Regions from separate parts of the Actinoallomurus sp. NPDC050550 genome, predicted to be linked through region 1. Evidence: predicted binding sites of a transcription regulator. Region 1 holds the regulator's gene; each other region holds the start of a gene.
What was found. Region 1 encodes LexA, which represses DNA repair genes until DNA is damaged. Its sites were predicted from a motif close to TCGAACANNTGTTCGA; they were not measured.
Positions count from the first base shown of each region.

Region 2: recA (recombinase RecA) is a predicted target of LexA. The motif match lies at 2,051-2,066, and genes of this name have one in related genera.
Region 3: uvrA (excinuclease ABC subunit UvrA) is a predicted target of LexA. The motif match lies at 1,256-1,271, and genes of this name have one in related genera.

Region 1 is NZ_JBFAJC010000007.1:172,533-175,809, reverse strand. Features, by position in the region: gene leuS (leucine--tRNA ligase) at 1-1,658, shown strand, start outside; gene lexA (transcriptional repressor LexA) at 1,710-2,414, opposite strand; gene nrdR (transcriptional regulator NrdR) at 3,043-3,277, shown strand, end outside.
Region 2 is NZ_JBFAJC010000024.1:156,420-159,696, reverse strand. Features, by position in the region: partial or broken gene AB0I04_RS30040 (DEAD/DEAH box helicase) at 1-783, opposite strand, end outside; gene AB0I04_RS30035 (DUF3046 domain-containing protein) at 852-1,046, shown strand; gene AB0I04_RS30030 (ATP-grasp domain-containing protein) at 1,122-1,982, opposite strand; gene recA (recombinase RecA) at 2,188-3,277, shown strand, end outside.
Region 3 is NZ_JBFAJC010000003.1:17,863-21,139, forward strand. Features, by position in the region: gene AB0I04_RS04525 (MBL fold metallo-hydrolase) at 1-249, opposite strand, end outside; gene AB0I04_RS04530 (MBL fold metallo-hydrolase) at 388-1,206, shown strand; gene uvrA (excinuclease ABC subunit UvrA) at 1,386-3,277, shown strand, end outside.

The DNA of each region.
Region 1 (3,277 bases):
CGCTGGCCGATGAGATTTGCGCGCCGGAACAGCGCGCCGAGTTCGAGGCCTACCGCGAGGCCGTGGGGCGCGAGTCGGAGATCGAGCGGCTGTCCGCGGACCGGGAGAAGACCGGCGTCTTCCTGGGCCGCTACGCGATCAACCCGGTGAACGGCGAGCGCATCCCCGTGTGGGCCTCCGACTACGTCCTGGCGGAGTACGGCCACGGCGCGATCATGGCGGTGCCCGCCCACGACCAGCGCGACCTGGACTTCGCCCGCAAGTTCGGCCTGCCGGTCCGCATCGTCGTCCAGACGGGGGAGCAGGACCCGGCCGAGACCGGGGTCGCCACCCCCGGCGAGGGCGAGCTGGTCAACTCCGGGCCGCTGGACGGCATGACCAAGTCCGCCGCCATCCCGCGGATCGTCGAGGTCCTGGAGGAGAAGGGCCTGGGCAAGGCCTCCGTCAACTACCGGCTGCGCGACTGGCTGATCTCCCGGCAGCGGTTCTGGGGCACGCCGATCCCGATCATCCACTGCGACGCGTGCGGCGAGGTCCCCGTCCCCGACGAGCAGCTGCCGGTGCGCCTGCCGGACGACCTGCGCGGCGCCGACCTGGCGCCGAAGGGCGTGTCGCCGCTGGCGGCGGCCCACGACTGGGTGAACGTCGAATGCCCCAAGTGTGGCGGTCCGGCCAAGCGCGACACCGACACGATGGACACCTTCGTCGACTCGTCCTGGTACTTCCTGCGGTACTGCTCGCCGGACTACACCGACGGGCCGTTCGACGTGGAGAAGGTGCGCCGGTGGATGCCGGCCGACCAGTACACCGGTGGTGTCGAGCACGCCATCCTGCACCTGCTGTACGCGCGGTTCTTCACCAAGGTGCTGTACGACATGGGGATGGTGGACTTCACCGAGCCGTTCAAGCGGCTGGTCAACCAGGGCCAGGTCATTCTGAACGGCTCGTCGATGTCGAAGACGACCGGCAACCTGGTCGACCTGGGCGAGCAGATCGCCGAGTACGGCGTCGACGCCGTGCGGCTGACGATGCTGTTCTCGGGTCCGCCGGAGGACGACATCGACTGGGCCGACGTGTCCCCGTCCGGTTCGGTGAAGTTCCTGGCCCGCGTGTACCGGGTGGCCGCCGACGTGACCTCCGCGCCCGGGGCCGACCCGGCGGCCGGGGACGTCGAGCTGCGCAAGCTGACGCACCGGACGATCGACGAGGTCACCCGGCTGGTCGAGGCGCACCGGTACAACGTCGCGATCGCGCGGATGATGGAGCTGACCTCCGCCGCCCGTAAGGCGATCGATGCCGGCGCGGGCGGCGCCGACCCGGCGGTGCGGGAGGCGGCCGAGACCCTGGCGGTCATGCTGTCGCTGGTCGCGCCGTACACCGCCGAGGAGATCTGGGAGCGGCTGGGCCGTACGGCTCCGGTGACCAGGGCGGGCTGGCCGACGGCCGAGCCCTCGCTGCTGGTCCAGGAGTCGGTCACCTGCGTCGTGCAGGTGGCGGGCAAGGTCCGCGACCGCCTGGAGGTGTCTCCGGACATCGCCGAGGGCGACCTGGAGCGGCTGGCCCTGGACTCGGAGAAGATCCGGGCGGCGCTGGGCGACCGGGGTGTGCGCAAGGTCATCGTGCGCGCCCCGAAGATCGTGAACATCGTGCCCGCCTGACGGGCGAATCCACCCGGGTCGGTGCCCCCCTGGCCGCCGACCCGGGTGGGATCACATCTTGCGCAGGACCGCCACCACGCGACCGAGGATCGTGGCGTCGTCGCCGGGGATCGGGTCGTACGCCGGGTTGTGCGGCATCAGCCAGACCTTGTCGTCGCGCCGCTTGAGGGTCTTGACGGTGGCCTCGCCGTCGATCATCGCGGCGACGATGTCGCCGTTCTCCGCGACGGGCTGCTGACGTACGACGACCCAGTCGCCGTCGGCGATGGCGGCCTCGATCATCGAGTCACCGGTGACGTTCAGCAGGAAGTGCGTGCCCTCGCCGACGAGCTGTCGCGGCAGCGCGAAGACGTCCTCGACGGCCTCCTCGGCGAGGATCGGGCCACCGGCGGCGATGCGGCCGACGAGCGGGACGTACGCGGGGGCGGGGCGCGCCGAGGCCTCCTGGCCGTTGGTGATCTCGTACGCCTCGTGCTCGGACTCGGTGGCGACCGCCGAGGATCCGGGCATGCGGACGACCACCGCGCGCGGCCGGTTCGGGTCGCGCAGCAGGAAGCCCTTGCGCTGCAGTGTCCGGAGCTGGTGGGAGACGCTCGAGGTGCTGGTCAGCCCGACGGCCTCGCCGATCTCGCGCATCGAGGGCGGGTAGCCGCGCCGCTGGACCGAGTCCCTGATCACCTCCAGCACCTTGCGCTGGCGGACCGTCAGCCCGCTCTCGTCGCCTGGGCCGTCCGGCATTTCCCGAACCTTGCTCATGGTGTCTCCGATGGATGTCTTCTGCGGTGACGCGCGGCCGCCGGTATTTCACTCCCGTAGAGGGACGTTATCGCTTCTCCGGGAAATGATCAAACAGGTGTTCGAAAAATGTGGAATTTTACGGTCCGGGCCTATGTCGGCTTTAGCTCGTACATGTGTTCGATAATAATTCCTGTCCGGCCGTTGGTGAAGGGCGGATGTCATCGCCGGGCCACTGTCGTACGGGCGGCGCTCCGAAGGGGGTGGTCGCCGTCGTGTGCCCGGGCGGGACATGGCAGGCTTGGGAGTCAGGGGTGCGCCCGCGCGAAAGCGCCGGCGCAATGTGATCCACTTCACCGTTCCGGCCGTCGGCGGCGTCTCCGCAGGTCGATGAGGGTGAGGCGTGCCATGGCGGCGGATCGTCGCGTCCGGCGGAGGGCGCGACACGCCGGTGGGGGCCGCGGATCTCCTCGTAGGCGGGCTCTTCGCGCCGGGTGCCTCATGTGGGTTGCGATGCCCTCGGTCGGGCTCTACGGTTGGACCACAACATCTAGTAGTTACATGGATGTAGTTCACCATAAGTTGTGGTTACAAGGTGAGGTTCGCGTAGAAGACGCGTGACTCGCTGTCAGGGGAGGAGTCCGGAGGCATGCACTGCCCGTTCTGCCGACACACCGACAGCAGGGTCATCGACAGCCGGGCGACCGACGACGGATCCGCCATCCGGCGCCGTCGCTCGTGCCCAGAGTGCGGTCGTCGCTTCACCACCCAGGAGACGGTCCTCATGATGGTCGCCAAGCGCAGTGGCGTCACCGAGCCGTTCTCCCGGGAGAAGATCATCGCTGGAGTGCGCCGGGCGTGTCAGGGCCGTCCCGTCAACGAGG
Region 2 (3,277 bases), on a different contig from region 1:
GCGCCCCTGCAGCGGGGAGTCGTCCTCGGCGCGCGGATCCGGAGGGAGCTCGGTCATGTCCTCCACCGGCACCGAGATCCGCAGCTCCACCTCCTTCTCGTGCGGCGGCTGCACCACCGTCGCGGGCCGCACCCCGCCAAGGAACGCCGCGACCTCCGACACCGGGCGCACCGTCGCCGACAGCCCGATCCGCTGAGCGGGCCGCTCCAGCAGCGCGTCCAGGCGCTCCAGCGACAGCGCCAGATGCGCGCCGCGCTTGGTCGCCGCCACCGCGTGCACCTCATCGACGATCACCGTCTCGACCCCGCGCAGCGCCTCGCGCGCCTGCGACGTCAGGATCAGGAACAGCGACTCCGGCGTCGTGATGAGGATGTCGGACGGCCTGGTCGCGAACCGGCGGCGCTCGTCGGCGGGCGTGTCGCCGGAACGGACGGCCACGCCGATGTCGGGCTCGGCCAGCCCCAGCCGCCGCGCGGTCTGCCGCAGCCCGGTGAGCGGGGCGCGGAGGTTGCGCTCGATGTCGACCGCGAGGGCCTTGAGCGGAGAGACGTACAGCACCCGGCAGCGCCGCTTCGGATCCTCCGGCGGCGGCGTCGATGCCAACCGATCCAGTGACCACAGGAACGCGGCCAGGGTCTTGCCCGACCCGGTCGGCGCCACCACCAGCGTGTTGTCACCCTGGGAGATCGCCTCCCAGGCGCCCGCCTGGGCCGCCGTCGGCGCGGCGAACGCCCCCGCGAACCAGGCACGGGTGGCGGCCGAGAAACGGTCGATCGGCGTCATCCTGCCAGTGTGCATCGCCCCACCGACGGAATCGTCCACCGGCGACAGCGGCGGGTAGCGTGGGGGCCGTGCGACTCACGGTGTTCTGGGATCGGATGAACCAGCAGTTCGGCGAGGGCTATGCCGAGAGCGTGGCCAAGGACTACGTCATGGCCGAGCTGGACGGTCGCACGGTCGAGCAGGCCCTCGCCGACGGCGTCGCCGCCAAGGACGTGTGGCGGGCCGTCTGCGCCACCTTCGACGTCCCGCAGCGCCTCCGCTGAGCCGTGCGGTGAGACCCTCAGTGCCGCTGGGTGCGGGCCCGGCTGCGACTCTGAGCCGTGATCCCCGGCGGGGCACTACCTGATCGGGAAGCTCAGGTACAGATCCGCAGGTTCGGCGATCGACGGCAGATCGCTGACCTGTCCGTCGCCGACCTCGACCACCCGCCAGACCCCGTCCGCCCGCCGGGCCAGGTCCGTGGTGATGAACCGGCAGCCGAGCGCCCGTACGCACGGGGCGATCGGGTCCGCCTGCGGGCGGGGATGCCGGTCCGGCGTGTCCGGGTGCGGCCCCATCAGCACCGGTTCACCGTCGACCCACCACACGCGCGCCTCGCCGTCCTCGAACCGCTCGTACTCGCGGATGACGATGCCGCCGGCGAGGAAGTCGCCCTGCAGTTCGATGAAGCGCGCGACGACCGCGTGCAGCCGCTCCACGTCGGCGAGCTCGGGGATGAAACAGGCCTCGTCCCACTCGTGCTTGCGCGACTTCACGTAGTCCTTCACGACCGCCGGCCCGGAGCCCAGCGGGCGTACGAGCTCGGCCAGCTTGTCCGCCGCCGGCGTCGCGCCGGGGGACAGGGGCAGCCATACGCTCGCCGGAGTGACGCCCGCGAAGGTGTCGTACCAGCCGGGCAGCTCGTGCGCCTTCTCATAGCCGTCGGGCGGGACCGCCAGCACGACGTTGCGGGCGGCCAGGGCTGCCGCGAGCGCGGCGTACTGCGCCGGGGTGGTCATCCAGCCGCGGTACCACGTGGTCCCCAGGCCGTCGGGCACCTGGCGTACGGCCGCGGCGGCGTCGCCACGCTGCAGCGCGTCGTGGTCGATGAGCGCGACGGATCCGCCGAGCGCGCGTACGGCCTCGGCCTCCCGGGCGAAGTGCCCATCGACCCGCCGGGGATTCAGCGGGTCGGCGCACATGAGGATGGTCACCGGCATGATCCTGACCCTCAGCGTAGGGCAAGAGACCCCGTCTTTCCCCGGTGAATCGGCGCGTCCGTTCATGATCGAACGTGTGTTCGGCTAGAGTGAAGGAAGCGACGACATTGTCCACAGTGGTGGCCGGGCCCTCGAAAAATGTCGGCGGGTCCCCGTAACGTCGCTCCCGACAACAGCAGGCATCGACCCGACAGGGACACCTCACATGGCAGCAAACGATCGCGAGAAGGCTCTTGAGGCGGCGCTCGCGCAGATCGAGCGGCAGTTCGGCAAGGGTTCCGTCATGCGGCTGGGCCAGGAGGGACGCCCCCCGGTCGAGGTGATCCCGACCGGTTCGATCGCCCTCGATGTCGCCCTGGGCATCGGCGGTTACCCGCGCGGCCGCGTGGTCGAGATCTACGGTCCGGAGTCCTCCGGTAAGACGTCCCTCGCCCTGCACGCCGTGGCCAGCGCGCAGAAGGCGGGCGGCATCGCCGCGTTCGTCGACGCCGAGCACGCGCTCGACCCCGAGTACGCGAAGAGGATCGGCGTCGACATCGACGCCCTCCTCGTCTCCCAGCCCGACACGGGTGAGCAGGCGCTCGAGATCACCGACATGCTGATCCGCTCCGGCGCGATCGACGTCGTCGTCATCGACTCCGTCGCCGCCCTCGTGCCCCGCGCGGAGATCGAGGGCGAGATGGGCGACAGCCACGTCGGCCTCCAGGCCCGCCTCATGTCCCAGGCCCTCCGCAAGCTCACCGGCGCCATCAACCAGACCAAGACCACAGCGGTCTTCATCAACCAGCTGCGGGAAAAGGTCGGCGTCATGTTCGGTTCGCCCGAGACGACCACCGGTGGTAAGGCGCTGAAGTTTTATGCGTCGGTGCGGCTGGACGTGCGGCGGATCGAGACGATGAAGGACGGCACGGACGCGGTCGGCAACCGCACGCGCGTCAAGGTCGTCAAGAACAAGATGGCCCCGCCGTTCAAGGTGGCCGACTTCGACATCCTCTACGGCGTCGGCATCAGCCGCGAGGGCGGTCTGATCGACATGGGCGTCGAGCACGGCTTCGTGCGCAAGTCCGGCGCCTGGTACACCTACGAGAACGACCAGCTCGGTCAGGGCAAGGAGAACGCCCGGCGGTTCCTCAAGGAGAACCCGGACATCGCCGACGAGATCGAGAAGAAGATCAAGGAGAAGCTCGGGGTGGGTCCGCGACTCGACGCCGAGGCCGAGCCGGCGGGTGCTCCCGCGGCTCCGGCGGCTCCGGCGGCGGCCGCGGCGCCGGCTGCGACCAAGGCCGCACCGGCCA
Region 3 (3,277 bases), on a different contig from region 1:
GAGCGCGCCCCAGTGGTCCTGGTGGCGATGCGTCGTGACGACGCGGGAGAGGGGGGCGTCGCCGAGGAGCTCGAGCAGTCGCTCCGGTTCGGCGGCGGCGTCGATCAGGACCTGCTCGCCGGTGGCGGTGCAACGCAGGAGGTAGGCGTTGTTGTCGAACGGCCCGACGGCCAGCTTGGAGATCGTCAGGCCGGGCAGCTCGCGGACGTCGGGGGGACCGCCGACCTCGACATCGCCTGTGTAGGACACGCGCTCTCCCTCCAGTCGGCCAACGGGGACATGGCCGCAGACCCGTCCATCCTTTCACTCCCGCGCCGCTCGGCGCTCCGTGCGGCGGATGCCGCGGCGGGGTCCGGAACCGGGCCCGTCTAGACGTAGGCTCCCGTCATGGACGAAGATCTGCCGATCTGCCGCACGTGCGGGGTGCAGTACGGCGCGTCCCGTCCGGACTGCCCGATCTGCGAGGACGAACGGCAGTACGTCGGGTGGGACGGCCAGCAGTGGACCACGCTCGCCGAGCTGCGGGCCGCCGGGCACCGCGGCAAGGTCGCCGAGGAGGGCCCGGGCATCGTCGGCGTCGGTACCGAGCCGCCGACCGCGATCGGGCAGCGGGCGCTGCTCGTCCGCACTCCGTCGGGCAACGTTCTCTGGGACATGATCACCTACCTGGACGACGATCTCCTCGCCCAGGTCGCCGACCTCGGTGGCGTCGACGCGATCGCGATCAGCCACCCCCACTTCTACGGCTCGATGATCGAGTGGGCGCACGCCTTCGACGCGCCCGTCTACATTCACGAGGCCGACCGGGAGTGGGTGGCCCGGCCCGACGAGTCGATCGTCTTCTGGGACGGCGAGACCCGGGAGATCGGCGACGGGCTCACCCTCGTGAACGCGGGCGTGCACTTCGCGGGCGGCCAGGTGCTGCACTGGCGCGACGGCGAGGACGGCAGGGGCGCGCTGCTGACCGGCGACATCTTCACCGTCGTCCCGGATCGCCGGTACGTCAGCTTTATGTACAGCTACCCCAACCTGATCCCCGAGCGACCCCGGATCATCCGCCGCGCCCTGCGCCGCATGGAGCCGTTCCCGTTCGAGCGGGTGTACGGCGGCTGGTGGCGGCGGGTCGTCGCCGCCGACGGCACCGCTGCCGTACGCCGGTCGGCCGCGCGCTACCTCGAACGCGCCCTCGACGACGGGCCGGAGTAAACGTCGCATCGGCCCCACCGGCCTCCCGTGTTTCGGTGGCGATCTCTCTTCGAACACGTGTACGGTTCTGCTGCGACGAGGAGCCCGCCGTCAGGCGCGACTGGAAGAAAACCGTCCGTCTCCTCGTTAGCCTGAAGCTGACCTGTCTCAACCAGGCTCTAGGGGATAGCGAATACGCCGTGGCTGACCGTCTCATCGTGCGCGGAGCGCGTGAACACAACCTCAAAGACGTCTCACTCGATCTTCCGCGCGACGCGCTGATCGTGTTCACCGGGATGTCCGGCTCGGGCAAGTCCAGCCTGGCGTTCGACACGATCTTCGCGGAGGGCCAGCGCCGCTACGTCGAGTCCCTGTCGGCGTACGCCCGTCAGTTCCTCGGCCAGATGGACAAGCCCGACGTCGACTTCATCGAGGGGCTGTCCCCGGCGGTCTCGATCGACCAGAAGTCGACGTCCAAGAACCCTCGTTCGACCGTCGGCACCATCACCGAGGTCTACGACTACCTCCGTCTGCTGTGGGCCCGCATCGGGCACCCGCACTGCCCGGTCTGCGGCCGCCCGATCTCCAAGCAGACGCCCCAGCAGATCGTCGACCGGGTGATGGAGTTCGACGAGGGCAGCCGGTTCCAGGTGCTGGCCCCGGTGATCCGCGGCCGCAAGGGCGAATACGCCGAGTTGTTCCGCGACATGCAGACCAAGGGCTTCTCCCGCGCCCGCGTCGACGGCAACCTCGTACGCCTCGACGAGGCGCCCAAGCTCAAGAAGTACGAGAAGCACGACATTGAAGTCGTCGTCGACCGGCTGAGCGTCAAGGACAGTTCGCGCCGCCGGCTCGCCGATTCGATCGAGACGGCGCTCGGGCTCACCGGCGGCACGGTCATCCTCGACTTCGTCGACCTGCCCGAGGACGACGAGCAGCGCGAGCGGATGTTCTCCGAGCACCTCTACTGCCCGTACGACGACCTGTCCTTCGACGAGCTCGAGCCGCGGTCCTTCTCGTTCAACTCCCCGTACGGCGCCTGCCCCGACTGCACCGGCCTGGGCACCCGCATGGAGGTCGACCCGGAGCTGGTCGTGCCCGACCCGGAGAAGACCCTCGAGGAGGGGGCCATCTCGCCGTGGTCGAACGGCCACATCAGCGACTACTTCCTGCGGCTGCTCGGCGCACTGGGCGACGCGCTGGGCTTCGACCTCGACACCTCCTGGGAACGGCTCCCGGCCAAGGCCCGCAAGGCGATCCTGCAGGGCCACGACACCCAGGTGCACGTCAGTTACCGCAACCGGTACGGCCGGCTGCGGTCCTACTACACGACGTACGAGGGCGTGATCCCGTACGTCCAGCGGCGCCACTCCGAGGCGGAGAGCGACTCCAGCCGGGAGCGGTTCGAGGGCTACATGCGGGAGATCCCGTGCCCGTCGTGCGAGGGCAAGCGGCTCAAGCCGGTCGTCCTCGCGGTCACGGTCAACGACCGGGCGATCGCCGACGTGGCGGCCATGCCGATCGGGGAGTGCGCGAAGTTCCTGCTCAACATGGAGCTGAGCGAGCGGGAGAAGCACATCGCCGAGGCGGTGCTCAAGGAGATCAACGCCCGGCTCGGCTTCCTGCTCGACGTCGGCCTCGACTACCTCAGCCTGGACCGGGCGTCGGCGACCCTGGCCGGCGGTGAGGCGCAGCGCATCCGCCTGGCCACCCAGATCGGCTCCGGGCTGGTCGGCGTGCTGTACGTCCTGGACGAGCCGTCGATCGGGCTGCACCAGCGCGACAACCACCGGCTGCTCGAGACGCTGATCCGGCTGCGCGACATCGGCAACACCCTCATCGTCGTCGAGCACGACGAGGACACCATCCGGGCCGCCGACTGGGTCGTGGACATCGGTCCGGGCGCGGGCGAGCACGGCGGCCAGATCGTCGTCAGCGGCACGGTCGAGGACCTCCTGGCCAGCGAGAGCTCGATGACCGGGGCGTACATTGCCGGCCGCAAGGAGATCGCCGTCCCGGCGATCCGCCGAAAGCGCCAGCGCGGGCGCGAGCTGGTCGTCAAGGGCGCCCGCGAGCACAACCTGCGCGACAT